Regions from separate parts of the Clostridioides sp. LIBA-7602 genome, predicted to be linked through region 3. Evidence: riboswitches for the same ligand, from Rfam matches in the RefSeq annotation. Region 3 holds a riboswitch; each other region holds the start of a gene.
The links. A riboswitch is a leader RNA that binds a small molecule or an ion and turns the genes downstream of it on or off. The one in region 3 is predicted to bind lysine.
Positions count from the first base shown of each region.

Region 1 (9,057 bases), 180 kb from region 3:
ATGGTCTTTTAATAATAACTCCTTACTATAATAAGACTAATGAAAAAGGTCTTAAACTTCACTTTGAAACAATAGCAAATAGCGTTAAGTTACCAATTATTTTATATAATGTACCTGGAAGAACTAAAGTAAATATAAAGCCATCTGTTGTGGCTGAACTTGCTAAGATAGATAATATAGTTGCTGTTAAAGAAGCAAGTGGAGATTTAGCTCAAGTTGCAGAAATAGCTAAATTAGTACCTAAAGACTTTGCTATATACTCCGGTAACGATGATACTATCTTACCACTATTATCATTAGGTGGAAGTGGTGTTATCTCTGTACTTGCTAACATATGTCCTAAAGAAACACATGATTTAGTAACTAAATTCTTTGAAGGTGATATTGAAGGCTCAAAAAAATTACAACTTGATATGGATGCTTTAATTGCTGCCTTATTTATAGAAGTAAATCCAGTGCCAGTTAAAACTGCCATGAATATTTTAGGTTTTAATGTTGGAGATTTAAGACTTCCTCTAGCTGAAATGGAAGAAACTAATCTAAATGTATTAAAACAAGAAATGACAAATTTTGGATTTAAATTTTAGCAATATTTATATAAATAAGTTGATTTTTTCTTAAATATGTATTATTATTAGAATAATCAAATTTTAATATCCTATTAACCTAGGGTAGAGGTAGCTGTAACTAAGAGTATCCAATAGTAGCTGGCAGGCGTTAATGATTGGAAAAAGGATTTACAGCCGAAGAAAATATTTCTTGCAATTATATTTTCTGGGATTACACATAACATGTGTAATACTGTCACTTATATTATGAGTGATGAGCTACAGGGTTTACTTTGAGTGATAAATTAGACGTACAAAGTATACCTTTGTACGTTTTTTGTATATAATTAAAGTTGTTAATATAATATTAAAGTTTTTGGATATATAAAAATATTAACATATCTTACTTGTATAACTAAAATCAAATAAAATAATGTTTTAATAATTTAAAATTGGGGTGAATTTATATGAAAAAAGTAAATGTAGCGATAGTTGGTGCTACTGGAATGGTAGGTAGAACATTTTTAAAAGTATTAGAAGAAAGAAATTTTCCAATAGAAAATCTATTTTTATTCTCATCTTCTAAATCAGCTGGTTCTAAAGTAGTATTTGGTGGTAAAGAATATATAGTAGAAGAATTGAAGGAAACTTCATTTACTGATAGAGGTATACAAATAGCATTATTCTCTGCTGGAGGAAGTATTAGTGAAAAGTATGCTCCAATAGCAGCATCAAATGGAATCTTAGTAGTAGATAACTCTAGTCACTGGAGAATGGACCCAGATGTGCCTTTAGTAGTTCCTGAGGTAAATCCAGAAGCAATAAAAGAACACAAAGGCATAATAGCTAATCCTAACTGCTCTACTATACAAGCTATGGTTCCTCTTAAAGCACTTGATGATAAGTACAAAATTAAGAGAGTAGTATACTCTACTTACCAAGCTGTATCTGGTTCTGGTGTTAAAGGAGTTGAGGATTTAGAGCAAGGAATGAATGGTAATCCTACTGGATTCTACCCTCATCAAATCTCTTACAATTGTCTTCCTCATATAGATTCATTTACTGAAAATGGATATACTAAGGAAGAAATGAAAATGGTAAATGAAACTATGAAAATACTTGATAACTATGACTTAAAAATAACTGCAACTACTGTAAGGGTTCCAGTAAGAAATGGTCACAGTGAATCTATAAATGTTGAATTTAACAATCCATTTGAGTTAGAAGATTTGGTAAAAACACTTGAAGAAGCTCCAGGTGTTGTAGTAGTTGATAATCCTGCTAAGAATGAATATCCAACTGCTGTAGAATTTGACAATAGAGATGAAGTATTTGTTGGAAGAATAAGAAGAGACTTTAGTGTTGATAATGGTGTAAATCTTTGGGTTGTTGCTGATAATATAAGAAAAGGTGCTGCAACTAATGCAATTCAAATAGCTGAAATGGCTTTATCATACGATTTAGTATAATATGCAAAATTGTATAAATATATAATTTTGTAAAATATTAATAATAACACAAAAACAAGCATTAGAAGTAACTGTAATATAAAACACAAAAATAAAAAAGAGGGGATTGATTTTATATGATATTTAAAGGTTCTGCTGTTGCTCTAGTTACACCATTTACAAAGGATAACAAAGTTGATTTTGACAAATTAGGCGAATTGGTTGAATACCAAATAGCTAATGGTACTGATGCTATAGTATCTTGTGGTACTACTGGTGAAGCTAATACTATGACTGATGAAGAACAACTTGCTACTATTAAGTATGTTGTAGAAAAAGTTAATAAAAGAGTTCCTGTTATAGCTGGAAGTGGTTCTAATGATACTATGCACTCAGTTAATCTAAGCCAAGAAGCTGAAAAATTAGGAGTAGATGCTCTATTAATCATAACTCCTTATTACAATAAAGCTAATAAGGCTGGACTTAAACGTCATTTTGAAACAATAGCTAACAGTGTCAAACTTCCAATTATACTTTACAATGTCCCTGGAAGAACTTGTGTAAATATAAGCCCTAGCCTTATAGTTGAACTTGCTAAAATAGATAATATAGTTGCTGTAAAAGAAGCTAGTGGAGACCTAGGACAGGTTGCAGAAATAGCTAGCTTAGTACCAGATGACTTTGCTATCTACTCTGGTAACGATGATACTATACTTCCTTTATTGTCTTTAGGAGGTCAAGGAGTTATATCAGTACTTGCTAATGTTTGCCCTCAAGAAACTCACGATTTAGTAGCTAAATTCTTTGAAGGCGATATAGAAGGTTCTAGAAAATTACAACTTGGTATGGATGCTCTAATCGCAGCTTTATTTATAGAAGTAAATCCTATACCAGTTAAGACTGCAATGAATTTATTAGGATTCAATGTTGGAGATTTAAGATTACCTCTAGCAGAAATGGACCCAGCAAATTTAGAAGTATTAAAGAAAGAATTAGTTAACTTTGGACTAAAAGTTAATGCATAGTAAAAATTGATGCATGGTAAAAAATAAGTTTGGTCAAAAGTTAGCCCTTAATCATAGGAGGAAATTATGTTAAAAGTTATAGCAACTGGTTATGATGGAAAAATGGGTAAGATTTTAGCCGATACTATAAGAGAAGATAGTGAATTAGAGTTGGTTTGTGTTTCAGCTAGAGGTATGGATAGCTGTGAAGGTGACCTTAAAATCTATGAAGATATGAGCACTATAGTTGAAAAAGTTGACGTAGTTATAGATTTTTCTCATCACTCTAATTTAGATAATATCTTATCTTATGTTTTAAAAACTAAGACACCTTTAGTAATCGCTACTACTGGATATAATGATGAAGAAATGAACAAAATACATGAAGCGGCTAAAGTTATTCCTGTATTCCAATCATATAATATGTCTCTTGGTGTAAATGTATTAGTAAAATTGGTTAAAGATGCAGCTAAATTATTAGAAGGATTTGATATAGAAATAATAGAAAAACATCACAACAGAAAAGTAGATGCCCCAAGTGGCACAGCTGTTATGATTGCTAACGCTATAAAAGAGGTTTTACCAAACGTTGAAAATAATTATGGTAGATATGGTCGTAGTGCGAAAAGACAAACAAATGAAGTTGGTATTCATGCTATAAGAGGTGGAAACATTGTTGGTGAACATGATGCTCTGTTTGCTGGAGATAATGAAGTACTTACAATAAGCCATCAAGCCCAATCTCGTGGTATCTTTGCAAGTGGTTCTATAGCTGCTGCTAAATATTTAGTTAAACAAAAACCAGGATTTTATAATATGGACAGCATGTTAGGATAATAACAATAATATAATGAGGATACACAGTATAACTCAAATATATACAATAGATAAATTTATTTGATACTATGCTTATATAATAAAAAATCTGTAAAATAAAATGTAAATAATGAAAAGTAAGTATATACTAAAATTGATAAATAAGTATATAATAAAAGAAATATAATGAAATACAAGGAGAATTAACAAATGGTAAATTTAAACGATGCTTATGAAATAGCAAGATATATAAAAGAAGTTAAAAAGAAAACACCTGTTAAGGTATATGTAAATACTAACTCTTTACATTTCCAATCAACTGATAAATTTAAAGTATTTGGATGCAATGGTTCTTATATATTTATAGGTGACTATGAAGATATAATGGAAGTATTAGATAAACATGGTAAAGATATAATAGATACTCATGTAGAATACGATAGAAGAAATTCTGCTATTCCTCTAAAAAATACTTTAAGTGAACATGCAAGAATTGAGCCAGGTGCAATAATAAGAGACATGGTTACTATAGAAAAAAATGCTGTTGTAATGATGGGAGCTGTTATAAATATAGGAGCTGTTATTGGTGAAGGTTCTATGGTAGATATGAATGCTGTTATTGGAGCTAGAGGTACTCTTGGTAAAAATGTTCATCTAGGTGCTGGAGCTGTTGTCGCTGGTGTTTTAGAACCACCTTCTGCTACTCCTGTTATAGTTGAAGATGATGTTTTAATAGGAGCTAATGCAGTTATTCTTGAAGGTGTTAGAATCGGTAAAGGTGCTGTTGTTGCAGCTGGTGCTATTGTAACTACTGACGTAGAAGCTGGTGCTGTTGTTGCTGGTTCTCCTGCTAAAGTTATAAAAATGAAAGATGAAAAAACGGCTGACAAGACTAAACTTATGGATGACCTTAGAAATTTAGACTAATTAAATAAGTAATGTATAATCAAAAGGGGTGTCTCAACATGAATTTAATTCATTAGAGACACCCTCTTTTTATAATATTTAATTTATTCAATATAGTTTCTTATTTTTATTCTTGTTTATCCTTATCAAATCCGACTGCTTATTTCCACTATGTTTATTTATTTTACTAAATCTGATTACTTATTTTTATTGTATTTTATTCATTCTTATTCAGCATTTTAAACTATCTTAACTTTACCTTAGATTAATACATCGAACCACTATTTACTACTGGTTGTGCATCTTTATTACCACAAAGAACCACCAATAGATTACTTACCATAGCTGCTTTACGTTCTTCATCTAAAGTTACAACATTATTTTCACTTAAATTAGTTAGTGCCATCTCTACCATACTCACAGCCCCTTCAACAATCTTTTTACGTGCTGCTATTATAGCCTCTGCCTGTTGACGTTGTAACATCGCTGCTGCAATCTCTGGTGCATAGGAAAGGTGAGTAATTCTCACTTCACAAACTTCAATTCCTGCAATATCAACTCTTGATTGTAATTCATCTTTTAATTTATCTGCTATTTCCTGACTACTACCACGAAGAGATTTTTCATCTCCATCTTCAGACACATCGTATGGGTAAAGTCTTGAAACATTACGAATAGTAGAATCACACTGAATAGATAAAAATGTATTATAATTATCCACATTAAACACAGCCTTAGTTGCATCTATAACTTTCCAAATTACAACAACTCCTATTATAATTGGATTCCCTAATAAATCATTAACTTTCTGTTTTTCATTATTAAGAGTCATCGTTTTTAAAGATACTTTTTTCCCTCTTGGATTAGATGATATATCTACTTTTTCATCAGAAGAAGATTTTGATACATTAATTCTCGATGATGTTGGATTTATTGCTGAACAAAATGGATTTACCCAATAATATCCTTCTTTTTTTATAGTTCCATAATAGTTACCAAACAAAACTAGAACTATAGCTTCTTTAGGATTAATCATTTTTAGACCAAAACATAGGATAAAGTCTACCAGTATAAATACAAGCCCTAAAATTAGCATAAGTGAGCCTATCCCAGCAAAACCATTATCAAGTTTTATTATTCCAAAAACCATGATGCCTATTGAAACTATTAAAAACAAGATAATCATTATCAAAGCCACTACTCCATTAAATGTTTTCGCTTCTTTCTCTTGATAAGTTTTTTCTTCTTTTAACATATCTATCACTCCCATATTCGTGTATTAAGTTAAGATATTTCTAATTTAATAATATCACTTTTAATGCCCTAAATGTTGAATTTAAAGTTAATACTCTAAATTTTCACCTATATATACCTTTAGTATTTTTAATATATCAATATTAATTTTTAAATGCCTTTTATGAAATATGAACTTATATTTAATATATATTAAATTTGAGTACACTTTTTTAAATATCCAGTAAATTGTAACCCTATTATCACTAATATTATTTTATATAGATTATATTAGTGATAAAATAAACTTATAGTAATACAACAAATTTTTATTAATTTCATAGGAGGAATTTATGTTGAAAGTTATAATTAGCGGTTATAATGGAACAATGGGAAGAGTATTAGCAGAATGTGTAAAAAAGGATAGTGAATTAGAACTAGTGTGTGGTGTAGCTAGGTCTGCTGATGAAAAAGGTTGTCATGGTGATACAAAACTTTATAAAACAATGACTGATGTAACTGAAAAAGCTGATGTCATAATAGATTTTTCACATCATGCAACTTTAGAGCCAATATTATCATATGCACTAAAAAATAATACACCTGTGGTATTAGCCACTACTGGCTATGATGAGCGTGATTTAAACAGAATAGAAGAAGCATCAAAAAGTATTCCTGTATTATTGTCATCAAATACATCTCTTGGAGTGAATATCTTAATCAAATTAGTTAAAGATGCGTCAAAAATGCTAGATGGCTTTGATATTGAAATCATAGAAAAACATCACAATAGAAAAGAAGATGCTCCTAGTGGAACTGCTACTATGATAGCAAATGCAATTAAAGAAGTATTACCAGAAAGTATAAACACACATGGAAGATATGGTAGAGATTGTAAAAGAAAAGCAAACGAAATTGGGATACACTCTATAAGAGGTGGTAATATAATCAGCGACCATGACGTTATATTTGCAGGAGATAATGAAGTTCTTACATTAAGTCATCATTCTCAATCTGATGAGGTATTTGCAAACGGTTCTATAGTCGCAGCTAAATTCTTAGTTGGTAAACAATCTGGACTTTATAAAATGTCAGATATATTAGGATAGTTTTTTATACATAATAAATCTCAATCTATTTAAATATCCATATTTTAAAATTTGAATACTTAATAGATTGAGATTTTAACATATTTCTAAAGTTTATAACTTCTATCTATTTCTTTTGCATATAAATATTTTCTTATCTATTATTTCACTTATTGATATATAATAATATCTTTTACTATCTTATAGTTTTTTATTTCTCATATAAATTATTGTATTCTATACACTGATACATAACCAGATGGAGAAGTACCTGTTGTTCCTGAGCCAAAGGTAAAACTTAAAGTTATTGCTGCTGCTCTAGCGTCAACTAAAAAACTTAAACTTACACTTACATCTGATGAGGTAAGTGTATTTACTGCTTTTGCTACAAAGTTATTTTGAGCTGTTCCATTAAAGTTAGTTGTAATTGCCATAAACCCTGCAAGTGAAAGCGTAGCACGTATACCAAAAGATACATTATACACTCCTCCAACTGCAAGATTTATAGTACTACTTGTTGGTAAAGTTATATTAGTTCCATTTATAAATGATGAATTAAATGTCACCAATGAATTATTCACTAAGCTTGGAGAAGTTACTGTAAATTGTGCATTATTTGATGCTAATGCTCCAGTTGCCCCTGTGTTTCCTGTTGGACCTGTTGCTCCATTGGCCCCAGTTGCTCCTGTTGCTCCGGTTGCTCCTGCCACTCCATTGGCCCCTGTTGGGCCTGTTGGGCCTATTGCTCCTGCTGTTCCTGCTGCTCCTGTTGCTCCTGTGTTTCCTGTTGGACCTGCTACTCCATTGGCCCCTGTGGCTCCTGTTGCTCCTGTGGCCCCAGCTGCTCCATTAGCTCCTGTTGGACCTGTTGGACCTATTGCACCTGCTGCTCCATTAGCTCCAGTTGCTCCTACTGCTCCTGTTGGACCTGCTGCTCCATTGGCTCCGGTTGCTCCAGTTGCCCCAGTTGGACCTACTGCTCCATCTGCTCCTGTCGGGCCTGTTGCTCCTACTGCTCCTGTTGGACCTATTGCTCCATTAGCTCCGGTTGCCCCTGTTGCTCCTGTTGGACCTATTGCTCCATCTGCCCCTGTTGCTCCTGTCACTCCAGTTGCCCCTACTGCTCCATTGGCTCCAGTTGGGCCTGTTGCTCCTACTGCTCCTGTTGGGCCTATTGCTCCATCTAGACCTGTTGCTCCTACTGCTCCTGTTGGACCTACTTCCCCATCTGCTCCTGTTGGACCTGTTGCACCTATTGGACCAGTAGAACCTGTTACTCCATTTAATCCCGTTGCTCCTGTACTTCCTGTTGGACCTGTTGCCCCTGTATTTCCTGTTGCTCCTGTTTCTCCAGTTACTCCATTGGCTCCTGTTGCTCCAGCATTTCCTGTTGGACCTGTTATTCCATTTGCTCCTGTTGCTCCGGTATTTCCTGTTGCTCCGGTTGGACCCGTTGCTCCGGTTGCTCCAGCATTTCCTGTTGGACCTGTTATCCCATTTGCTCCTGTATTTCCTGTTACTCCTGTTGGACCTGTAGAACCTGTTATTCCATTTACTCCTGTGGCTCCTTTGTTTCCTGTTGGCCCTGTTATTCCATTTGCTCCAGTTGCTCCTGTATTTCCTGTTGGCCCTGTTATTCCGTTTGCTCCAGTTGCTCCGATATTTCCTGTTGGGCCTGTTATCCCTGTAGCTCCATTAGCTCCAGTTGCTCCTGTATTTCCTGTTGGCCCTGTTATTCCATTTGCTCCTGTTGCTCCTGTATTTCCTGTTGGCCCTGTTATTCCATTGGCTCCTGTTGCTCCAGTCGTTCCTTTAGGACCTGTTGGCCCTGTTGGACCTGCAGGACCCGTTGGACCTGTTGGGCCTATATCTTGATACAAACTTGGACCTGAATTGTCCTTGTAATTACTCATATAATAAATCCTCCCTATTTTAAAATTAGAGCAACACTCTATAAAGATTGAGTATTGCTCTAATTAATTATATGAATCGACAATTTTTTATGTGAGAATAT
Region 1 is NZ_CP196991.1:3,775,234-3,784,290, forward strand. It holds gene dapA (4-hydroxy-tetrahydrodipicolinate synthase) at 1-587, shown strand, start outside; lysine riboswitch at 665-838, shown strand; gene ACTG45_RS17570 (aspartate-semialdehyde dehydrogenase) at 1,016-2,017, shown strand; gene dapA (4-hydroxy-tetrahydrodipicolinate synthase) at 2,134-3,021, shown strand; gene dapB (4-hydroxy-tetrahydrodipicolinate reductase) at 3,088-3,837, shown strand; gene dapD (2,3,4,5-tetrahydropyridine-2,6-dicarboxylate N-acetyltransferase) at 4,027-4,743, shown strand; gene ACTG45_RS17590 (SPFH domain-containing protein) at 4,988-5,977, opposite strand; gene dapB (4-hydroxy-tetrahydrodipicolinate reductase) at 6,309-7,064, shown strand; gene ACTG45_RS17600 (collagen-like domain-containing protein) at 7,271-8,956, opposite strand.
Region 1: another riboswitch for lysine. It lies ahead of ACTG45_RS17570 (aspartate-semialdehyde dehydrogenase); the one in region 3 lies ahead of ACTG45_RS16795 (YfcC family protein).

Region 2 (9,057 bases), 1.3 Mb from region 3:
TTTAATATCTTCTTTTTCCTTCATTCCAACAGATATAGCAAGAGCATTTGAAATACTAAGTGCTGGAACTAAAGAATCTACAAACGAAGCCATATTGCTTTTAACTAAAAGAGTATTATCTGCAAGTGATGCTACTGGTGCAAACAAGCTATCTGTTAATGATATTACATGTGCTCCTTTTTCCTTAGCATAATCAACAATTTGATAAGATTTTTTTGAATAACGAGGGAAACTAATCGCAACTATAACATCTTCTTCATTTATTCTTACAATCTGCTCAAAAGCATCTCCCATATCCATTCTAATTATATGCACATTGTCAAGTATTATATCTAAGTAAAAACCTAAATATTGAGCTACCACAAAAGAACTTCTCATACCAAGAATGTATATTTTTCTAGCTCTTAAAAGTTTATTAGAAGCTTCCTTAAATGCTCTTTCATCAATTTCTTCTAATGTAGACCTTATATTATCTATATCACTCTTTAAAACTTTGTTCAATATTGCAAAATCATCGGAATAATCATGTGCCATTTCAACTCTTTGTACTGTAGTTAGCTTATTTTTTATGAGTTCTTGAAGTGCTGCTTGTAATTTAGGATATCCACTATAACCCAAGGCATTTGCAAATCTTACAACAGTAGACTCACTTACACCTACAGTTTCACCTAATTTACATGCAGTCATAAATGCAACTTTATCATAATTATTTAAAATATATTGTGCTATAAGTTTTTGACCTTTACTCAATCTCGTATACTGAGATTGTATATTTGATATCAAATGTTTACTGTCCTTCATTTCATTTGTTTCTTCCATTTTTTTCTCCTTTTAGTTATATAAACTATTTTGTTTTTGTTAAACTGTCTTTTTTTCTAAAAATTCTATTATTTAGTTTTTATCTCAACTTCATCTTAGTTTTTATCATACCTTCTTAAACTCATAAAATTCTAACTTTTCTGTACCTTATACATCACATAGTATTTTCGATTAAATTTATTATACCATCTTTCCTTGCATTTTTTAATATTTATCCAATATTTCTTTTAAATTTTTCAATTTTTACTCATTTAAAAGTTTCCCATCTTATTTTGCATATTCAAGTGTATATTTTATTTTGAAAGCAAACTATCGTATGCTTATTATTTAAAGTATTTTTAAGGGGTCACAATATATATATTAACTCTTAATAGAATCTTGTCAAGTTTTTTTTAGTATTTACTGTGATTTTTTCTTTTCAATTAAAATCAATTGTGGTGGGTTATTGACTTGATTTAAAAACTTAGATTCTAAAACATTAAATTCATCTTGGTTTAAATTATTGATAAGATTATATATACAATCTTTTTCCTCTTGACCTCCATCATGTCCTGTATATATAGCTATACTTATTATCCCATTTTCTTTTAATCTTTCTAAACTCAACTTTAGAGCTTTTAAAGTTGTGTCTGGTTTGGTTATAATTGAATGTTTTGCTCTGGGAAGATACCCCAAATTAAATAAAACACATGAAACTTCTTCTTTTATATATTTATCCATATTTTCATGACCATCTAATATCAATTTTACTCTGTTCATATATCCTTCTTTTTCTAACTTTTTTCTTGTAGACTTTATTGCTTCCTCTTGTACATCAAAAGCATATACAAACCCTTTTTCTCCGACCTTCTCAGCTAGATATATTGTATCATATCCATTTCCCATAGTAGCATCAATTACTATATCACCCTCACTTACAACCTTTTCTAAATAAAATTTATTTATATCTGTAATTTTAGTTAAATATTTTGCATATGCCATAATACTATTTCTCCCTACTGTTAACCTTATTTCACTCTTATTTTATTGATTTTAAATATTTTATTTCATCTTTCGTTAAGTGTCTATATTCTCCAACTTTTATATCTTTTAATACTATTTTACCTACAGAAATCCTTCTTAAATTTAAAACTGGATGATTTATAGCTTTACACATTTTTCTTACTTGTCTATTTCTTCCCTCATGTATAGTTATTTCACACACAGAATAATTCTTTTCTTTATTTTCTTTAGTTACTCTTATTTTAGCAGGTGCTGTTGTGTAATCTTCTATTTTTAATCCTCTCTCAAATTTTTTTATTTCATCATTACTTACAATACCCTTCACACTTGCTACATATGTTTTATTAATCTCATGTTTTGGATGAGTAAGTTTATATGTTAAATCTCCATCATTAGTAAGTATTAATAATCCGCTAGTCTCATAATCTAGTCTTCCTATTGGATATACTCTTTCTTTTATATCTTTAATTATATCTATTACACTTGGTCTATTAAACTGATCTTTTACTGTAGTTATATATCCTTCTGGTTTATTTAATACTATATAGACATATTCTTCGCTTAGTTTTATTTTTTTATTATCAAGTTCTACTATATCTTTTTCTTCCTCAATGTTAAATGATAATTCTCTCACTACATTTCCATTTACTTTTATTCTTCCTTCAAGAATAATTTCTTCTGCTTTTCTTCTAGACGCAATTCCACAAGATGCTATATACTTATTAATTCTCATACATAATCCTTTCTTATCTTAAATTATATGTTATTTAATATTTTTATCAATGTTAATTTTGCTACATTATTATACTATACTAGACCTTAATTAAAAACAAGCCAAAAAATTATTTAATTTTCCTAAATAATTGTAATTTCTTTTCACATACTATTAATATGTAATAGCTGATTAAACACTATTTTAAGGAAGTGATTAATATTTCAAAAGAAAATGTAAAATACTATTTAATAGTTGTGTTTATTGGAATTTTATTTTTTAAATTTGTTAATACTCCATCAGATTTTATATCAAGCATTGAAGGATTCTTAAAGTTTTTTGGCCCATTTTTTCTAGCCATTTTGCTTGCTTTGCTTCTAAATCCATTAGTAATGCTTTTTGAAATAAAATTTAAAACACATAGGCTTTTAGCCATTTTTTTAGCTTATATACTTATAGGGCTTATTTTAGCTTTTGGCATTAGATTATTGATTCCATCAATTGCTAATACATTAAATAGGTTAATAAATGAAATGCCTCTGTATACTGATTATATAAACAATTTTATAGAAAAAAATATGTCAAACATAGATTTTTTAAAAACTTTAATTCCTCATATACAGCATAGCTTAGATAATGTATTAAAAGAGGCAAATAGTTTTATTAGTAGAATTCCTAAAAATCTATTAGCCTATACACTTAGCATATCTTCTATGCTATTTAATATGACAATGGGATTTATACTGTCTATATATATTATATATGACAAAGAAAAAATTGCGTTGGGATTTAAGAAATTACTATACTCTTCTACTGCTAGAAACAAAGCAGATGATATTATAGAATTCTTTAGGACTACTCACGATATTTTTTATGATTATTTAATTGGTAGAATATTAGATTCTCTTATTATTGGTATAATTGCATTCTTAGGATTTCAATTTGTTATTCGAATAGAAAATGCTTTATTTTTGGCTTCAATAATATTCTTAGGTAATATAATACCATATTTTGGTCCTTTCATTGGTGCAATACCTCCAATAGCTATGACAATCTTATATAGCCCACAAAAAACTATATGGGTTGTTATATTTATATTTATATTACAACAATTAGATGGAAACTTTATAGAACCAAAAGTTATGGGTAATCAAGTTGGAATAGGTGCTATATGGGTAATTTCTGCAATTTTAATAGGTCAATCTTTATTTGGTTTTATAGGTGTTTTCCTTTCAGTACCAATAGCAGCTGTTGTAAAAACTTATGTTGATAAATATATAGACAATCGATTACAATAACTTATACTTATTGCACGCTTAATTTTTAATTGCAAATTAACTCCTTTCTATTATTTTAAAAAAATTAACTCTTAGCAAATTATGTTTGCTAAGAGTTAATTTTTTATAATACATATTTTGTTAATTACATATATGTATTTTATCTTTATTGATTATTTGAGTTTTGAGAATTTCCACCACTATCTGAGCCCCCACTAGTCTCTGGAGAAGGTGGTGTTGGTGTTGGATTATTATTTGGTTTTTCTTGATTCTGAGAAGAACCATTATTATTATCAGATTTATCATCATCTGATTTTTTATTGTCATTTTTAGAACTAGATTTATTACTTTTATTATTTCTACTGTAAGAAGTTTTCCTTGCATCAGATTCTACTCTATATCTATCTTCTCCTGCTGTATCTTTTGCCTTTTTCTTTCTTTGCTCTTCTGCTTCATTTTGCTCTTTTTCTAACTTCGTTAATTCCTCTTTCTTTTTGGTTGCTTCTTCTTTAATAACAGATGAACCATTTTTTATTTTCTCTATAAGCTTAAGTTCCTTAATTGCATCCTCGTAATTTTTTACTTCTTCAAACTCAATCATATTTGACATTCTCATAGCTTGCATGTACATAGCCCTTGCATTCTCATTAGTATTGTCTTCTTCTAATGCAGAGGACAATGATTCCATAGCTTTTTTATAGTCATGTTTTTCTAAGTATGTTTTTCCTTGCTCAGTTAAATTTATTTCATCTTTATTATTAAATGAACATCCTACAAGAAATATAGATAATATCGATATTAATAAAATTACTCTTCCTCTCATTAAACCCCTCCTTGTTATATACTTTAAATTTTATCATAATTAGGAAGTTTTTAAAATATTTTATATTTATTACAAGAAATTTGTTAGTAAAATGAAAAATAAGTAGATATGCTATGTATAACTACAACAAACTAAAAATTAATTTAGAGCTATATACACCTTAGCAAATCTACTTAAAATAAACTTTAATATTTAATTTTTATTCTATATTTCTAAAGACAATAAGTCTTCATAACTTTGTCTCTTACATATTATCTTGTCATTTCCATCAAATACTGAGACTACCGCCGCTCTTGGTATCTTATTATAATTCGAAGACATTGAATATCCATATGCACCTGTTGATGTTGTTATAAGTATGTCTCCACTTTTAATATCCATTATATCTATATCTCCAATCAATATATCTCCACTCTCGCAACATTTTCCAGCTATTGTTACATGATTCATAGTCTCATGGTTAATTTTATTTACAATACTACATTCATAACTAGCTTGATACAGAGAAGGTCTTACATTGTCTGTCATACCTCCATCCACACTTACATACACTCTAACATCTTTTATATCTTTTATTGAGCCTACTGTATACAATGTACTTCCTGCATTTGCAACTATTGATCTACCTGGCTCTATTACCAGTATAGGCATTTCTATTCCAAGCTCTTTACATGAACTTTCTGCTTTAGTGATTATAGTCTCACAGAATTCTTTTATAGTTTTAGGCTTATCTTCTTTACTATAATAAACTCCTACACCTCCACCTAAGTCAATTTCTGTTAATTGTATATTGAATTTTTCTTTTATTTCTTTTACCAAGTTCATCATTATATCTACTGTATCTATGTATGGCTCTACATCAAATATTTGCGAACCTATATGAGCATGAAGACCCACAAGTTTGATATTTTTGTATTCACTTAATTTTTCTATAGCTCTAAACAAATCTCCATTTACTAAGGCAAATCCAAATTTAGAATCTATCTGACCAGTTTTTATATAATCATGTGTATGAGCTTCTATGCCAGGTGTTATTCTAAAATATATCTCTTGAGTCTTACCTTTTTCTTCACATAGTGTTTCAATCAAGTCTAATTCATAAAAATTATCTACTACAAATTTACCTACACCTAAATCTAATCCCATATTTATTTCTTCTTTAGTCTTATTATTTCCATGGAAGAAAACTTTTTCCATAGGAAAGTTTGACTTATAAGCTGTATATAATTCACCTCCTGAAACTACATCTAGGCACATTTGTTCTTCATTTATAAGGTTACACATGTAAAGAGGTAAAAAAGCCTTACCTGCATAAGCAACCTTATTTTTTCCATCTTTTGCTTTAAAATATTCTACATATTCTCTACAGTTTTGTCTTACTAAAGCTTCATCAAATACATAAAGTGGAGTTTGATATTTTTTACTAAGTTCTAAACAACTCACTCCTCCAATATATAATTCATTATCATTTACGGTCATAGTTCCATGAAGTTTCATAATATCCTCCCCAAATTTTATATATTAAATACTTCTGCTATTTTCTCTATAGCTACTTGCTTATCATCAGAATTTATAGCACAAGTTATACGAATTTCTGATGTAGTTATAAGTTTTATCATTATACCATTTTCATTAAATATCTTAAATACTTTAGCAGCAACTCCAGAAGTATTTTTCATACCAAGACCTACTAAAGAAAATTTAGTGATATTATTATCAATTACTACATGTTCTTCATCTGTATATTTAGATACTATCTTTTTACATTCACCTAGTTCTTCTTTTGGAACTGTAAATGATACACTTATCTTATCTAAAATAGGTGCAGTTTGACTTATCATATCTACACTTATTCCAATAGTTGCTATATCTTCAAATAAACTAGATATATTTTCTGCTTTAAAATCTTTTATTGTTATAGAACTATCATCATCACTAGTAGCTAATCCTGTTATTACTTTATCCTCTAATTTCATGTCTTTTCCCCCTCTTATATATGTTCCTTTTACTGTACCACATGTACGTCCAACATAAATTTCAACACCATATTTTTGTGCAAGTTCTATACTTCTTGAGTGCATTACTTGTGCCCCTAAACTTGCTAATTCAAGCATTTCTTCATATTCAATCTCATCAAGTTTACTAGCTTTTGAATATTTTCTTGGGTCTGTAAAATAGATTCCATCAACATCTGTATATATCTCACATTTTCCATTTAATTTGACTGCAAGAGCTACAGCAGATGTATCTGAACCACCTCTTCCAAGAGTAGTTACATCACCATCTTCATTGATTCCTTGAAATCCAGTTACTATTACGACATTTCCTTCATCTAAACTATTTTTAATTCTATTTACATTTATATCATCAATTTGAGACTTTCCATGAAGACCACTTGTTTTTATATTTAATTGATAAGCATTATAACTTACAGCCTTACATCCAAGTGCATTTAATGCTATTGATAATAAAGAAGCTGAAATCATTTCTCCAGTAGACATCAATGCATCCAATTCTCTTTTACTAGGTTCATTACTCAATTCTTTAGCCAATTTTATATATTCATCAGTAGATTTACCCATGGCAGATACAACTATCACCATTTGTGGATTTTCTTTTCTTCGTTCTATTATATTTTCTGCAATTGATTTTATTTTATCAGTATCTGCTACTGAACTTCCACCATATTTTTGAACAATTATACTCATGCTTTTTCCCCCTCAAGTTAAATTTTGATAAATAAAAACGCCCAAAGGTATACTTTGGACGTGTAAATCTCATAGACCAAGTAACCTTGTAGCTCACCACTTTAAAAGTGACAGCCTTATACATATTATGCATAAGTCCAGAAAATCCGTCCGTCAACAAATTTTCTTCGGCTATAGACCCTTTCATCAATCATCAACACTTACCAGCTCTTATTGAATACTATTGAATATAGCTACCTCTACCCTAGGCTCATTATTTTTTAATTAATTTATTAATATAGTTTTATCACATTCTATATAATATTGCAACAATTATTTTACAAAATGTGGCAAATCCATAGTCTTCTTTTTTAAAATTAGCTTATATACAATTAAATAGTTTATTTAACCCTAAATCTATAAAATTTATGCTATACTCATTATCGTATCTCTCTAAGTCATTTAATTCAGATAGATTATCTGGCGTAACTACCAAAACGTTTGGCACTTTAAAAAATGGAATTGTAGATTTATCTATCTTTCTAGAAAGATTTTCATATTTAGAAATATCTATTTCATTATCTAAATCAACATCTACTAAAACTTGTTTTATATTACCAAATTGGTCTGTATATTCAATAAATAAATCATATTTCATATCATCCACACTAACATTTCGGTAGAATCTTTTTACATCACAACCTGCAGTATTGATTCTAACAACTAATTCTGACCCTACTAGAGCCTTTATTAAATCATCTCCCTTAAAAAGTTTACTACCATTTAAATAGTATACATATGAGAGGTCTTTATAATTATAATAATCCACATCACAAGGATATTTTTTTAATGTATACTCACTACACATTTTTCTCAAAGTTTTTTTAAAGTTTTTTTTATTATATCTCTTTTGGTCTCCATAAATCTTTCTAAATTGAGCTTCTGTAACACATCTAACCCTGCTAATTAAAAGCAATATCTCTTTTTCCATATTTGTCATAGTACATTCTCCTTGAAGTATTATTTGCAAAGTTGTACTAATATTATATTAATTTTATGACATTAAATTTACAAAGAATTGAAATAAAATAGCTAGTTTTTATAAAAATAAATTTTATAAAAACTAGCTATTAACATATTAAATACTATTTTCAGACTTTTTAAGTTAAACTATACATTCTCTTGATTTCCAGAATCTTGAGAGTTTGTATTTTCGTCAGTTCCTGTTCCCTCTTTTGCTTTTTTGTCTTCAAAGTTTGCAATATTTAGGTTATCAAATTCTGACATTTCAATTACACCAGATGCTTCTTTTGAATACGATATTTTAACTTTATCTCCAACTTGAGTCAATGGCAATTCACTAGACACTTTTGAAGTGGCCTTGAATATTATTTCTTTATTTGAATCTAAAGTTACATAATAATTAGTATTTCCGCCTCGTACATCTGGGCTTATTCTCGTTACTGTACCTTCTATGACTTCGTCTTTTAAGTCATTATCAAGTTTTAAATCATTTCCCTTAGACTCTAATGAATCTTTATAGTTTCTTAATGCTTCGTTTTTATCTTCACCTATACCAAGCACATTATAATCTTCAACAGATACAAATGCAACTCTTTTTACAAGACCAGCCTTATCTTTTAATGATGATACATATGTTGGCTGACCTAATATATTATACATTACAGGGAATGTTGCTTCATAATTTTTTTCTTGAACATTACCCTCAGCTGATTT
Region 2 is NZ_CP196991.1:2,307,023-2,316,079, forward strand. It holds gene ACTG45_RS11220 (MurR/RpiR family transcriptional regulator) at 1-819, opposite strand, end outside; gene mnmM (tRNA 5-(aminomethyl)-2-thiouridylate-methyltransferase MnmM) at 1,219-1,800, opposite strand; gene ACTG45_RS11230 (pseudouridine synthase) at 1,838-2,554, opposite strand; gene ACTG45_RS11235 (AI-2E family transporter) at 2,746-3,831, shown strand; gene ACTG45_RS11240 (outer membrane protein assembly factor BamD) at 3,977-4,633, opposite strand; gene lysA (diaminopimelate decarboxylase) at 4,838-6,130, opposite strand; gene ACTG45_RS11250 (aspartate kinase) at 6,148-7,341, opposite strand; lysine riboswitch at 7,423-7,591, opposite strand; gene ACTG45_RS11255 (hypothetical protein) at 7,703-8,320, opposite strand; gene ACTG45_RS11260 (hypothetical protein) at 8,491-9,057, opposite strand, start outside.
Region 2: another riboswitch for lysine. It lies ahead of ACTG45_RS11250 (aspartate kinase); the one in region 3 lies ahead of ACTG45_RS16795 (YfcC family protein).

Region 3 (9,057 bases):
AATATCCAAAGTAAATTTATTCAAATCAAAGATAGAAAAAACATACTTACTGTACAAAATCATTTAGAAATGTACTTTAGTGAGTCTTTATTTATGAAAAATATATATTTAGATAGCGCTAAAGATTATATAAAATTTATGGGAAATATTCTTCACAAAAATAAATATGTTAAAACTACTTATGTAGATGATGTTCTTATAAGAGAAAACATGTCTTCAACTGCTTTTAATAACAATGTAGCAATTCCTCATAGCATGAAAATGGATGCTTTAAAAACTGGTGTCTGTTTAATTGTCAATGATAAACCAGTTAAATGGGGTGAGGAAAAAGTACAAATTATAGCCATGATACCCATAAATGAAAATGAAAAAGAAAAATTCAATTACATATTCGAAAGCCTTATTGAAATACTGTCTGAGTGGAGTAATGTTAAAGAACTTACTAAAGCAGATAGCTATAGTAGTTTTATGAATAGAATAGCTTATCTTATTCAGAATATCTAAATGCATGTATTTACAATATATATTGTTAAAACTATTAATACAAAATAAAAAAGCTATTACACTAAAAGTCTAAATTTCTACGTGATAGCTTTTTTTTCGTAATAGCTTTCTTCTTTAATTAATATATCTTATTTTTATTACTTATTTCATAGTTATTGTACACTAGTTATAAGATTAAATATTTGTATTGTTGTGGCAGTCATATTATCAATGGCAGTTTCTTTATCCATTGCTTCTTCTATTGTCATAGCCCTATTTACTATAGAAAAATAAGCATCTATCCCCTCTTCATTACACTTAACTGCATCTTCTGTTGTCGCTCCAGCTAAGCCTATTACTTTTGCACCATATTTTTTAGCTAATTTTGCAACTCCTATTGGTGCCTTTCCCATAGCAGTTTGATTATCCAATCTACCTTCTCCAGTTATAACAAAGTCTACACCTTTTAACTCTTCCTCTAATTTAATCTCTTCTAATATTATTTTTATTCCAGATTCTAACTTTGAATTTAAAAATGCTAAAAACGCAAAACCCAGCCCTCCTGCTGCTCCTACCCCTTCCACATTTGCTATATCTTTGTCTAAATCATTTTTGACTACATTAGCAAAGTTTCTAAGCCCATTATCTAACTCTTCAATTATTTCTGCTGTTGCACCTTTTTGAGAGCCATATATATGTACAGCTCCATTTTTCCCAAACAGTGAATTGTTTACATCACAAGCTATTTTAAAATTACATTCATCTAGTACTTTTAATCTATTATCTATTTTTATATGTCTTATTTCATTTAAAACTTTTCCACCTAATCCTACTAGTTTGTTATTTTCATCATAAAACTCAAATCCTAAGGCTTGAAGCATACCTACTCCAGCATCATTGGTGGCACTTCCTCCTAAACCTACTATAAAGTTTCTACATCCCTTATTTATTGCTTCCTTTATTATTTCTCCAACACCATAAGTTGTAGTGTATAAAGGATTTCTAAGTTCAATTGGAACCAATGTCAGTCCTGATGCTTGAGCTATTTCTATTATTGCTGTATTTGTCTCTTTTAATAATCCATATGTTGCATTTACTTTTTTAACTATTGGACCAGTAACTTCTATGATTTCTTTTTCACCATTCATTCCTTGAACTAAAGCATCTACTGTTCCTTCTCCACCATCTGCAAGTGGTAATATCTTTACTTCTGCATCTTTTTTAACTTTTAATATTCCTTTTTTTATTGCATTCGCTGCCTCTATTGAAGATAAGCTTCCTTTCAAGGAATCTATAGAGATTAATATTTTCATATTTATCTACTCCTTATTTTATTATAAGAATAATTTCATTTTTATTTTATACCCTACATCTTTCTTTGTATATAACATATACTATTTATCTTATTTTTATTTTGTAAAAATACAAATATATATTAAATAGATTTTCGTTTGTAGAACTATTTACGTAATTATTATCATACATGTTTCTCTTTATACACCCAAATTGGTTATAGCAAGCCTTCACTTCCATCATATAAAAAAGGTATTACCAATTTTTAGGTAATACCTCTTTGTTTTATTTTCAATTTAAATTAATTTAAGTGATTTTTCTTAATCTCATCAAGTAGCCCATCTTCCAGATAAATCTCCAATGCACAGCCCACCATTGCCTTTACTGATTTATGAAGTTTATCATAAGCTTCCTCAGAATTTGCATAATTTAGAAACTCTTTTTCATGAACATATACCATTGGATTTATATCTAAAGCTATTTCTGTATACATAGTAGGACAAACTTGACTTACATTACCTATATCTGTAGAACCTACTGGCCCATCTTTCCCTTCTAGTATATCTGTTATACCTGCTTCGATTAAATTGTTTTTTGTTATCCTTTGAAGTACTTTATTGTTTATTATATTGTCAAAAGAATTTTCAAAATATCTATAAGAAAGTTTAGCTCCTGTCATTAACTCTGCTCCTTTTGCACAGTTTATAACTTTTTTAGTTACTTCATCTAAATAACTTCTTTCAGCAGCTCTTACAAAAAACTTACAAGCTGCTTTTTCTGGAACTATATTTGGGGCTTCTCCTCCATTTGAAACTATACCATGTATTCTAACATCTGATTTTACATGTTGTCTTAAAGCGTTTATTCCAGCAAAAGTAAGTTGCACTGCATCCAATGCATTAACTCCCATATGAGGATGACTAGCTGCATGTGCTGATACCCCTTCAAAACTAAACTCTAATGAATCTATTGCCAAAGCCTTGCAGTTTATATTATTGAACGCTTCTATATGCATCTGATAGCTTACATCAACATCGTCAAAAGCTCCTGCTTTAACTAAGTCACATTTTCCTCCTGTTGTTTCTTCAGCTGGTGTCCCTATTAATACAATTTTTCCTTTAAAATGTTCTTTTAACTTACTTAATACTATACAGGCTCCTAGTGTAGATGCCGCAATCCAGTTGTGTCCACAAGCATGACCTGGCTCTTTATCTTCTCCATATCCAGGAAGTGCATCATACTCAGCTAAAAATGCTATAGTAGGACCATCACTATCTCCTAATTCTGCTCTAAAAGCAGTATCCATATTGCAGTACGGATAAGTTGTATCAAATCCATATTCCTTCATTTTCTCTACTAAGTACTTTGATGATATATATTCTTCTTCGCCTAGTTCTGGGTTATTGAATATAAAATCACATACTTCTTCAATTTCTTTTCCAAGTTCATCCTCTATCTCATAAGCTCTTTTCTTTACACTCTCTATCATAACTTACCTCCTATTAGAATCCTAGATATAATCCTATTGTCAAGAATACCATTACAAGAATTGTTAATACTACCATTAGAGGAACTACGAATCTAACCCACTTTGACCAAGGAATATTAGCTACTGCTAGTGCTCCCATTAAAACACCTGATGTAGGTGTTATTAGGTTAGTTACACCTATACCAAATTGATAAGCTGTAACTATCATTTGTCTAGATACATCAACTAAGTCTCCAAGTGGTGCAAGTACAGGTATTGTAAGTGATGCAAGTCCTGATGCTGATGGTATTAAAAATGCTATTAAACCTTCTATCAAGAAAGTTAAATTTATAAATATAGTTTTTGGTAGTCCATTTAATAAATTTGCTGCAGAATTTAAAATTGTATCTATTATAAATCCATTTTCTGCTATTATTACGATTCCACGTGCAAATGCTATACATAACCCAGCTGTCATTAAATCTCCTGCTCCACTTATAAATGAATTAACTATTTCATCTTGTTTAAGCCCTGACGCTATTCCTGATATTATACCTATTGCTGTAAATATCATTGCAATCTCAGTTATATACCATCCTAACCTTAAAACTCCAAATATCATAATTGCCATACCTATTACGAAAATTGCTATTACCATGGCTTCTCTTTTTGTAAATTCTTTTATGTTTGTATCAGTATTAGTCATTGATTCTTGATTTAGTGATATATCGTGTACTAAAGACTTTTTAGGGTCTTTTTTAACTCTATTGGCATACATCATAACAAATCCTATGGATATAGCCATATATATTATAAACATAACAACTCTAAACTCTATTCCAGAACCTGGTGTTATTTGTGACAATGCCTGTGCTATTCCTACAGAGAAAGGATTAGTAGTTGCCGCTCCAAATCCAGCTGTTGCTCCTATAAACACTGTTGCCACCGCAGTTAATGAATCATATCCCATGCTGGTCATAAGTGGAATAAATATCATATAAAAAGGTAATGTTTCTTCACTCATTCCAAAAGTTGTACCACCAAGACCAAACAAAATCATTGATATAGGTATTATTAAAAATTGAAACTTCTTCATTTTATTTACAGTGTGTGCTATAATGGCTTCTATTGCACCTGTTTTGTTAACTATTCCAAAAGCTCCTCCAACTATCAAAACAAATCCAACTACTTCAGCTGCATCTATAAATCCCTTTATAGGAGCTGAAAATACATCAGTAACACCTTGTGGATTTGATGGTGCTTTTTCATAAGTTCCAGCTACAACAACTGACCTTCCATCTATATCTACCCTTTCAAAATTTCCACTTGGTACTATCCAAGTAAGAACTGCCATTACCACTATTAATAAGAATATTATAGTAAGTGTCTGTGGCATACTAAACCTCTTCTTTTTTAAACTGCTCATTTGTAATCTCCCCACTTTTTAAATTAAAATATTTTATTATTGCATCCCTTTTCTATCCTATTTTGCATAGATGTAAAAAAGCTCAACATGGATACATGTTGAGCTAAATGTGCTAAATACAACATACCTACATCTTCCCTTTATCTTATCTAAGATAGCTCTCCATCAAAATTCGGGCTGATTTTGATGACAGTACTGTACTTATTAAATACAGTCCCAGCACTAGCTTTGGACACTAGCACTTCGGCACTTACTCCTTTTATATTGCTTCATTGGTTTCCGACCTCTTCAATATTAATCTTAGTAAATGCAACCTCTACCTCAATCTTTTTATTAGATGAGGTAATGCTTATTAAATTTTATTTATTGTAAATAATTGTAGCATAATATGTCGAGATTGTAAATATTTTCAATATAATAATACTTACATTTAATGACATTGACAAGTTTAATTTATACTATTCCAGTATATAATTATAACTTTAGTTTTATGTTTAAAAATATATTTATCTTCTCTTTTTTCTATATTATCTATATATTTATCTACCACTTCACCAAAATTAATCTTTTTATTTAATTCAGTTTCCATTTTAAGATGTATATCTTCTATGCTATCAAATTCAATTTCATTTTCTACATCAATAAACTTTGTGTCTGCACATATATTCAAAGAATGTAGTATATTTGGAATATATATATAATCTGGGCAGGTTCTATCTTTCTCCCCTAAATCAATATACAAGTCATTGAATAATGGCTTTTGAATAGTCCTTACTATAATTACTTTTTCTTTAGCCAACTTATTCATTTTATTCAAGGCATCTTTAATATTCCAAATTCTATAAAGTGAATTCACAGATAAAATGTAGTCACTGCACTCAATATTGACATCTTCCCACTTACCTTGTACTGTGTTTATATTAGTTATATTATGTTCCCTAATCTTTTGTCCAAGTACATCAAGCATATCCCTTGAAAAATCATTAGCAGTTACGACCTTGCATTTTTTAGAAAGTGGTATAGTAAATTTACCTGTACCTGCACCAATTTCTATAAGATTTTTTCCTTCATCTATTAATTTATCAATAAAATCAAATACTTCTTTTGAATAATCATAAAGTGTTGGATTATCATCATACTTATGAGATAATTTTTTAAAAAATAGTCTTTCCACCTCATCATCAAATGCTCTTTCCTTTGCATATCCTTCTTTATTTTCAATATACTCATGCCATTTTTTTTCGAAATCTATATCTTTATAATACATGATTAATCTTCCTTTCTAAAAATGTTAAGGTTGAGACTTATCATTTTCCATAATCAAAGTAAACCACTTTTACTAAATTAATGCTATATTAATTAAGTGCTTAACTAAATAATTGATTACTCTGCTCTAAAAATTAATAAAATTCTCAATAAGCTCTTTAGTGTAAGTATGCTTTGCACTTTTATATAATTCTTTGGAACCTATAATTTCAACTATCTTACCATTTAACATAACTGCAATTTCATCACTAAATTCCTTTACTAAGTCTATATCATGAGATATAAATAAATAGGTTATATTAAATTGTTTTTGAGCTTTTTTCAGAACTTGTACAACTTGAGCTTGTACAGATACATCTAACATTGATGTAGGCTCATCCAATATTATAAATTTAGGCTTTAATAAAAGGACTCTGGCTAAAGCAACTCTTTGTATTTGTCCTCCACTGACTTGATATGGGTATCTAGTTAAGATTTCCTCGCTGATTCCAACAAAACTTAAATATTCCTTTATATATTCTGTTGATTTATTCTTCTCATAGATTTTATGAATCTTTAATGGTTCTACAAGGCTATCATATATAGTTTTCTTAGGGCTTAGAGCTGAATCTGGATGTTGAAATATTACTTGCATCTCTTTTCTTAAATTCCTCATCTGAGAAAAATTATAATTACTTATATTTCTACCATTAAAATAAATTTTACCTCCATCAGATTTAACAAGTCTTAAAATAAGCCTTGATAAAGTTGATTTTCCACATCCGCTTTCTCCTACAAGACCCAAGGTTTTTCCTTCTTCTATTTCAAATGATACATCATCTACTGCCTTAACTATTTTCTTATTAATTATTCCGCTCCTAAACTCCTTATAAAGATTACAAACTTTTATCATAAATAAAACACCTCACCTTTGAGCCATTTACATCAAATAGCACTGGCTCATAATCAGAACATGATTTTTTTGCAACTTTACATCTTGGAAAAAATCTACATCCTTTTGGTAAGTTTGTTAGACTTGGTGCTATCCCATCAATAGGCATTAATTTTTTATTTGGCTGTGAATCAATTAGACCTTTTGTATAAGGATGTAAAGGGTTATTAAATACACTATCTTTAGAACCCCTTTCTATGATTTTCCCTGCATACATAACCATAACTTCATCACAAAGTTTTTTGGCTAACATTAAATCATGAGTTATAAGTATCATGCTAACACCCATATTACTTCTTAAATCACAAAATACCTCGTATACTTGTTTTCTTATTATTGCATCTAGCCCTTTAGTTGGTTCATCTGCAATTATCCAGTTTGGGTTTAGTGCTGTCCCTATAGCTGCCAATACTCTTTGGCTCATTCCTCCACTTAGTTGGAAACCATAAGAATTGTAAATTAAATCAGTATTTGAAAATGAAAATTTTCTTAATATATCTAAGCTCTTACTCTTACATGAGCTCTTTTTTTCTTTTGCATGATAATAGAAAAGTTCATTAATATGACTTCCTATCTTTAACATTGGATTAAAAGAACTCGACGGATTTTGTGGTATTAATGCTATCTTTTTTCCTCTAATTTCTCTGAGTTCTTTTTCCTTAAGTTTTAATAAATCTTTGTCTTCATATAAAATGCTACCTGAGACAATTGAATTATTGGATACAAGGTTTAAAATTCCCAATCCTAGTACTGATTTTCCACTACCAGTTTCTCCAATAATTCCTGTAATTTTACCACTTTGAAAAGTTACAGATACTTCGTCTACAGCTCTCACTTTTCCTTCTTTAGTATTAAAATAAATTTTTAAATCTTTTATATTTATATCTCTGCTCATATTTTTGATTCCTTCTAAAGATATTGACTTAAAGAGTTGATTTTTTCATCAAACATATCCCTTAGCGCATCACCAACTAAATTTATACTACAACACAATAATAATATGCTAAAGCCTGGTGCCAGCAACAAATTAGGATAACTTCTAAAATGTGTTTTAGCATCATTTATCATAACTCCCCAATCTGCCTGTGGAGGTTGTATCCCTAATCCTAAAAAACTTAGCGATGCCATAGAAAGTACACTCTTCCCTATTCTTATTGTAAATAGTACTATAAATGGAGCAAATATGTTTGGAATTATATAATGAAAAATTATATGAAGATGGCTGGCACCTAATGCTCTTGCACCTTCAACATATTTTTCCTCTTTTACCTTTAGTACCTCTCCTCTAACTACTCTTGAAAACCCAGCCCAAGAAGTAAATACTATTGCTATTAATAAACTTTTTATTCCTGGACCAAGAACTCCAGCAAGAGCAATCATAAAGCTAAGACTTGGAAGACCTTGAAATATATTTACAATCGACTGAATTATCATATCTACTATACCACCACAATACCCTGCTACTATACCTACAAAACTTCCAAATATCATTGTTAATAAGGTTGCTACAAATGCTAAAGATATAGACACTCTAGCTCCATACAATATCCTACTTAAAATATCCCTTCCTAGAGTATCAGTCCCAAGTATATGCTCTCTAGATATTCCCATTAACCTATCAGCCATTTGCACCTTATTAGGGTCATATGGAGCTAATTTAGGTGCAAAAAAAGCAAAAAGTATCATAATTATTAACACTAAAAAAGCTACTTTATGTATAAATAACATTCCTTTAAATTTCTCCATATCATTTACCCCCTATCCTTATTTTAGGATTAAGAAATAGATAACATATATCCACAACTAAACTAAATAATACAAATATAATTCCTGTAAATAGTACGTATCCCTGTACAACTGGATAGTCTCTACTCATTATTCCTTGTATTACATAGCTTCCCATACCTGGAATACTAAAAATAACCTCAACTACTGTAGAACCTCCTAAAATTGCACCAAAATAGTTTCCTAAAACGGTTACAATAGGCATTAAAGAATTTAAAAAAGCATATTTAAAAGTAATTATCCTATTTGGCAATCCTTTAGATTTTGCTACTGTTATATAGTTTTGTCCCATACTTTCTATTAAAGTTGCTCTATTTAACCTAACTACAGTTCCTATTGTACCAGCTGCTAAAACAAATCCAGGCATTATTAAGTGTTTAATTGTTCCATACCCACTCGTAGGTA
Region 3 is NZ_CP196991.1:3,591,769-3,600,825, forward strand. It holds gene ACTG45_RS16780 (BglG family transcription antiterminator) at 1-504, shown strand, start outside; gene ACTG45_RS16785 (glycerate kinase family protein) at 657-1,796, opposite strand; gene ACTG45_RS16790 (M20 family metallopeptidase) at 2,078-3,265, opposite strand; gene ACTG45_RS16795 (YfcC family protein) at 3,279-4,670, opposite strand; lysine riboswitch at 4,818-4,997, opposite strand; gene ACTG45_RS16800 (class I SAM-dependent methyltransferase) at 5,119-5,937, opposite strand; gene ACTG45_RS16805 (ABC transporter ATP-binding protein) at 6,064-6,828, opposite strand; gene ACTG45_RS16810 (ABC transporter ATP-binding protein) at 6,812-7,762, opposite strand; gene ACTG45_RS16815 (ABC transporter permease) at 7,777-8,613, opposite strand; gene ACTG45_RS16820 (ABC transporter permease) at 8,615-9,057, opposite strand, start outside.

Region 4 (3,847 bases), 1.8 Mb from region 3:
AAAGTTCCAATCCCAAGTTTCATATTTTAATTTAGTAAGTTTTTCTATTTGTTCTATGTCATACTTACTTAAACAATAATTAGTATTATCAATATTAGTTTTAGATAAATAATCCATGATTGCATCTTTAAATTCCAGTATATCCATTTTAGATTTTAGATGTTCACTTATATTAGTTACACGAGATTTTACAGATTTTATTCCCTTTCCTTCAAATTTTATAGGCTTTACTTTTAAAGCTTTTGAAAGGTCGTTTATCTCAGATGAAAATAACAACGTACCATGGTGCATTACCTTGTTTTTGTAGTTGTACTGGGCATTTCCAGAAAATTTCTTACCATCTATAAGAAGGTCATTTCTTCCAGAAAATTCAGCGTTGACATCTAATGTTTTAAGCAAGTCTATTATTGGTTGAGTGAATCTTCTGAAATCACTAAAGCTATTATTATTGCAAGCTATGAATGTAAAATTTATATTTCCTAAATCGTGAAATACAGCTCCACCACCAGATTGTCTCCTAACGACAGGTATAGAATTTTCTTTTATATATTCTAAATTTATTTCAGAAAGTGTATTTTGATTTTTTCCAACAATTATAGAAGGTTCATTCCTCCATAAAATAAATAAGTCTTCGTCAAGATTTTTAAGAAGATACTCTTCCATTGCTAAATTGAAGTAAGGGTTTGTCTTTTCATTGTAAATTAATAACATTAAAGTAATTCCTCCATATAATTGATAAAATTTTTTTGTTGGTCTTAGTACAATTAATTTTATAATTCGACAATAACTTGAAAAGTCCTTTAAATTAGAAGTTTTAAACAAGAAGATAATCGTGTGTTAATAGAAGTGTCCATTAAACAAAATCAGAATAAAATGGAATTTCATGTAAAAAATAAAAAGGATTTTTAAAAACCACCTTGCAAAGTTTAAATAAATAATATATACTCAAAATATACTTAATAAAAGTGAATAGAAGGGTAGAGGCGCAATAATCTATCAGTACTAATAATGAGTTAAGCACAGAGATTTATTAGGAAAGGAGATATTGCCGAAGTTTTATAATCGATGCTTTAAGATTATATTGCTGGGGGTACATAGAAAATATGTACAACTGTCACAGGTTTATTTGTGGTGAGCTATCATTTAAGGAATTATATTATACTTATTTTAATATTGTTGATGTATTGTAATTTTTAAGCCTTGAGTGTTTAGCACTTAAGGCTTTTTTAGTTTTATCAAATACCCTGTACAATTCACAAAACTAAAAAGAGAGGGAGATTTATATGAGAAATAAAAAAATTAATATTATTTTTCTGACGACAATTATGTTCATAATGTCAACAGTAATGGTTTTTGCGGAGGAAGATATAGACACTATTGCACTAGCTAATGCAGAAAAATTTGGAATTTTAACTTTAATACCACCATTAGTTGCTATAATACTTGCATTTATAACTAAAAACGTAATAATTTCCTTACTTATAGGAATTCTTTCTGGTAGTTTTATAATTAAAGCTAGTGGTATAAATGTGTTTGCCACACTTATACAATCATTTTTAGATTTAGTGGACAGAGCTTTGGTATCGTTATCAGACCCATGGAATGCAGGAATAATACTACAAGTTCTAGCAATTGGAGGAGTAATAAATCTTGTTGCTAAAATGGGAGGAGCTAAGGCGATAGCTGAAGCACTTGCCAAAAGAGCGAAATCAGCAAAAGGTACACAACTTATAACATGGTTTTTGGGTCTTTTAGTATTCTTTGATGATTATGCTAATTCATTAATAGTAGGTCCTATGATGAGACCTGTTGCAGATAAAATGAAAATATCAAGAGAAAAATTAGCCTTTATAATAGATGCTACAGCAGCACCAGTTGCTGGATTAGCCATAATATCTACATGGATAGGTCTTGAAGTTGGTTTAATACATGATGCTTTTGAAAGTATAAGTGTGGATGTTGATGCATTTGGTATATTTTTAAATACAATACCATTTAGATTTTATAATATATTAATATTAGCGTTTATTGTAATATCAGCATTATTATTAAAAGAATTTGGGCCAATGAGAAAGGCTGAGATAAAATCTAGAAGTAGAAAAGTTGGTACAGACCTTGATGAAGGTGTAGAAGAATTAGATGATTTAGCACCAAAAAATGGAGTGAAATTGAGTGTGTGGAATGCTATAATCCCAATAGGAACATTAATAATAGTTGCTTTGGCATCATTCTATTATAGTGGATATACGTCTATAATGGGTGGTGAAGATAAAGCTCTAATACAACTATTTACAAATTCACCATATTCTTTTGGAGCAATAAAAGAAGCATTTAGTGCATCTGATGCATCTAGAGCATTATTCCAATCTGCACTTGTTGCAAGTTTAGTTGCTATTATAATGGCTGTAGTTAAGAAGATTTTTACAGTGTCAGAAGCAATTGATGTTTGGATAGATGGAATGAAAAGTTTAGTAATAACTGGTGTAATATTAATACTTGCATGGTCATTAAGTTCAGTAATAAAAGAATTAGGTACAGCTAAATTTTTGATACACTTATTATCGGGTTCACTACCTCCATTCTTATTGCCAAGTTTAATATTTGGTTTAGGAGCAATAATATCTTTTGCTACTGGAACAGCTTATGGAACAATGGGTATACTTATGCCACTAGCAATACCACTAGCTTACTCATTAAATCCTGATATGTCTTATGTAATAGTGAGTACAAGTGCAGTCTTAACAGGTGCAATATTTGGAGACCACTGTTCTCCGATTTCAGATACAACAATACTTTCTTCGATGGGAGCTGGTTGTAATCATATAGACCATGTTAATACTCAAATGCCATATGCTATATTTACAGCAGTAATCACTATTGTATTTGGATATATACCAGCTGGATTAGGATTGCCAATATATATAGTATTACCAGTAGCTATAGCTGCTGTATTTGTTGGTATTCAAATAATTGGTAAGAAAGTTGATGAAGCAGAGATAGAACTTGCAGAATAAGGATATAAATAAATTTAGCCTTTTATTATCATTGTTTTGTTAGTTTTTAGATAATTTTAAAAAGTTATTGAAAATAATAGGGAAATATAGTAAAATAAAAGAGTGATAAGCGGATGTGGCGGAATTGGCAGACGCACTAGACTTAGGATCTAGCGCCATTGGCGTGGGGGTTCGACTCCCTTCATCCGCACTCTACAGTGCTTAGTTGTGCTGAAAAAAACTGGGGTTGCTGGCTTTCGGAGTGGGCTATCCCGTTTTTATTTTTTGAGAAATAAACCAAAATACAATATGAATATATTTCTAAAGATATTTTCTAATAAATATACAAAAGCACATTAAGTGCTTTTTTTGTTGTCTGAAAATGTGTTTACATATAAATTTTAAGACATTTGTTAAGAATATAAAATCTATAATAACGTATTTCTAAGAAACAATTTAAAGTCACAATATAATCTGTTTTTTATAAACTTATAAAAAATATATCTGTTTAATAAGTTTAATTTTATTTAAAAATGCTCTATTTCAAAATCTTATTTTTCACAAAGATAAAATTGCAAACGATTCTATTGTGTGTATGAATATATCTTTAACATAATATAGTAAATTACAATATAACTTTACTTTTAGTGTTTTGTATGACATATTAATAATAAATTAAATAAATATATTATTTTACATTAATATATAACATATATGTATAAAAGTTAATAATATAAAAGTAATATAATTGATAATAAAAACTTAACAAAAAAATTAATACATAAAAAAAAATAAATATAATGTGTTGACATTTAATTGAAATATTCATACAATAAAAATGAAAATAAATATTT
Region 4 is NZ_CP196991.1:1,807,221-1,811,067, forward strand. It holds gene lplA (lipoate--protein ligase) at 1-711, opposite strand, end outside; lysine riboswitch at 971-1,147, shown strand; gene ACTG45_RS08620 (Na+/H+ antiporter NhaC family protein) at 1,284-3,014, shown strand; tRNA gene ACTG45_RS08625 (tRNA-Leu) at 3,124-3,204, shown strand.
Region 4: another riboswitch for lysine. It lies ahead of ACTG45_RS08620 (Na+/H+ antiporter NhaC family protein); the one in region 3 lies ahead of ACTG45_RS16795 (YfcC family protein).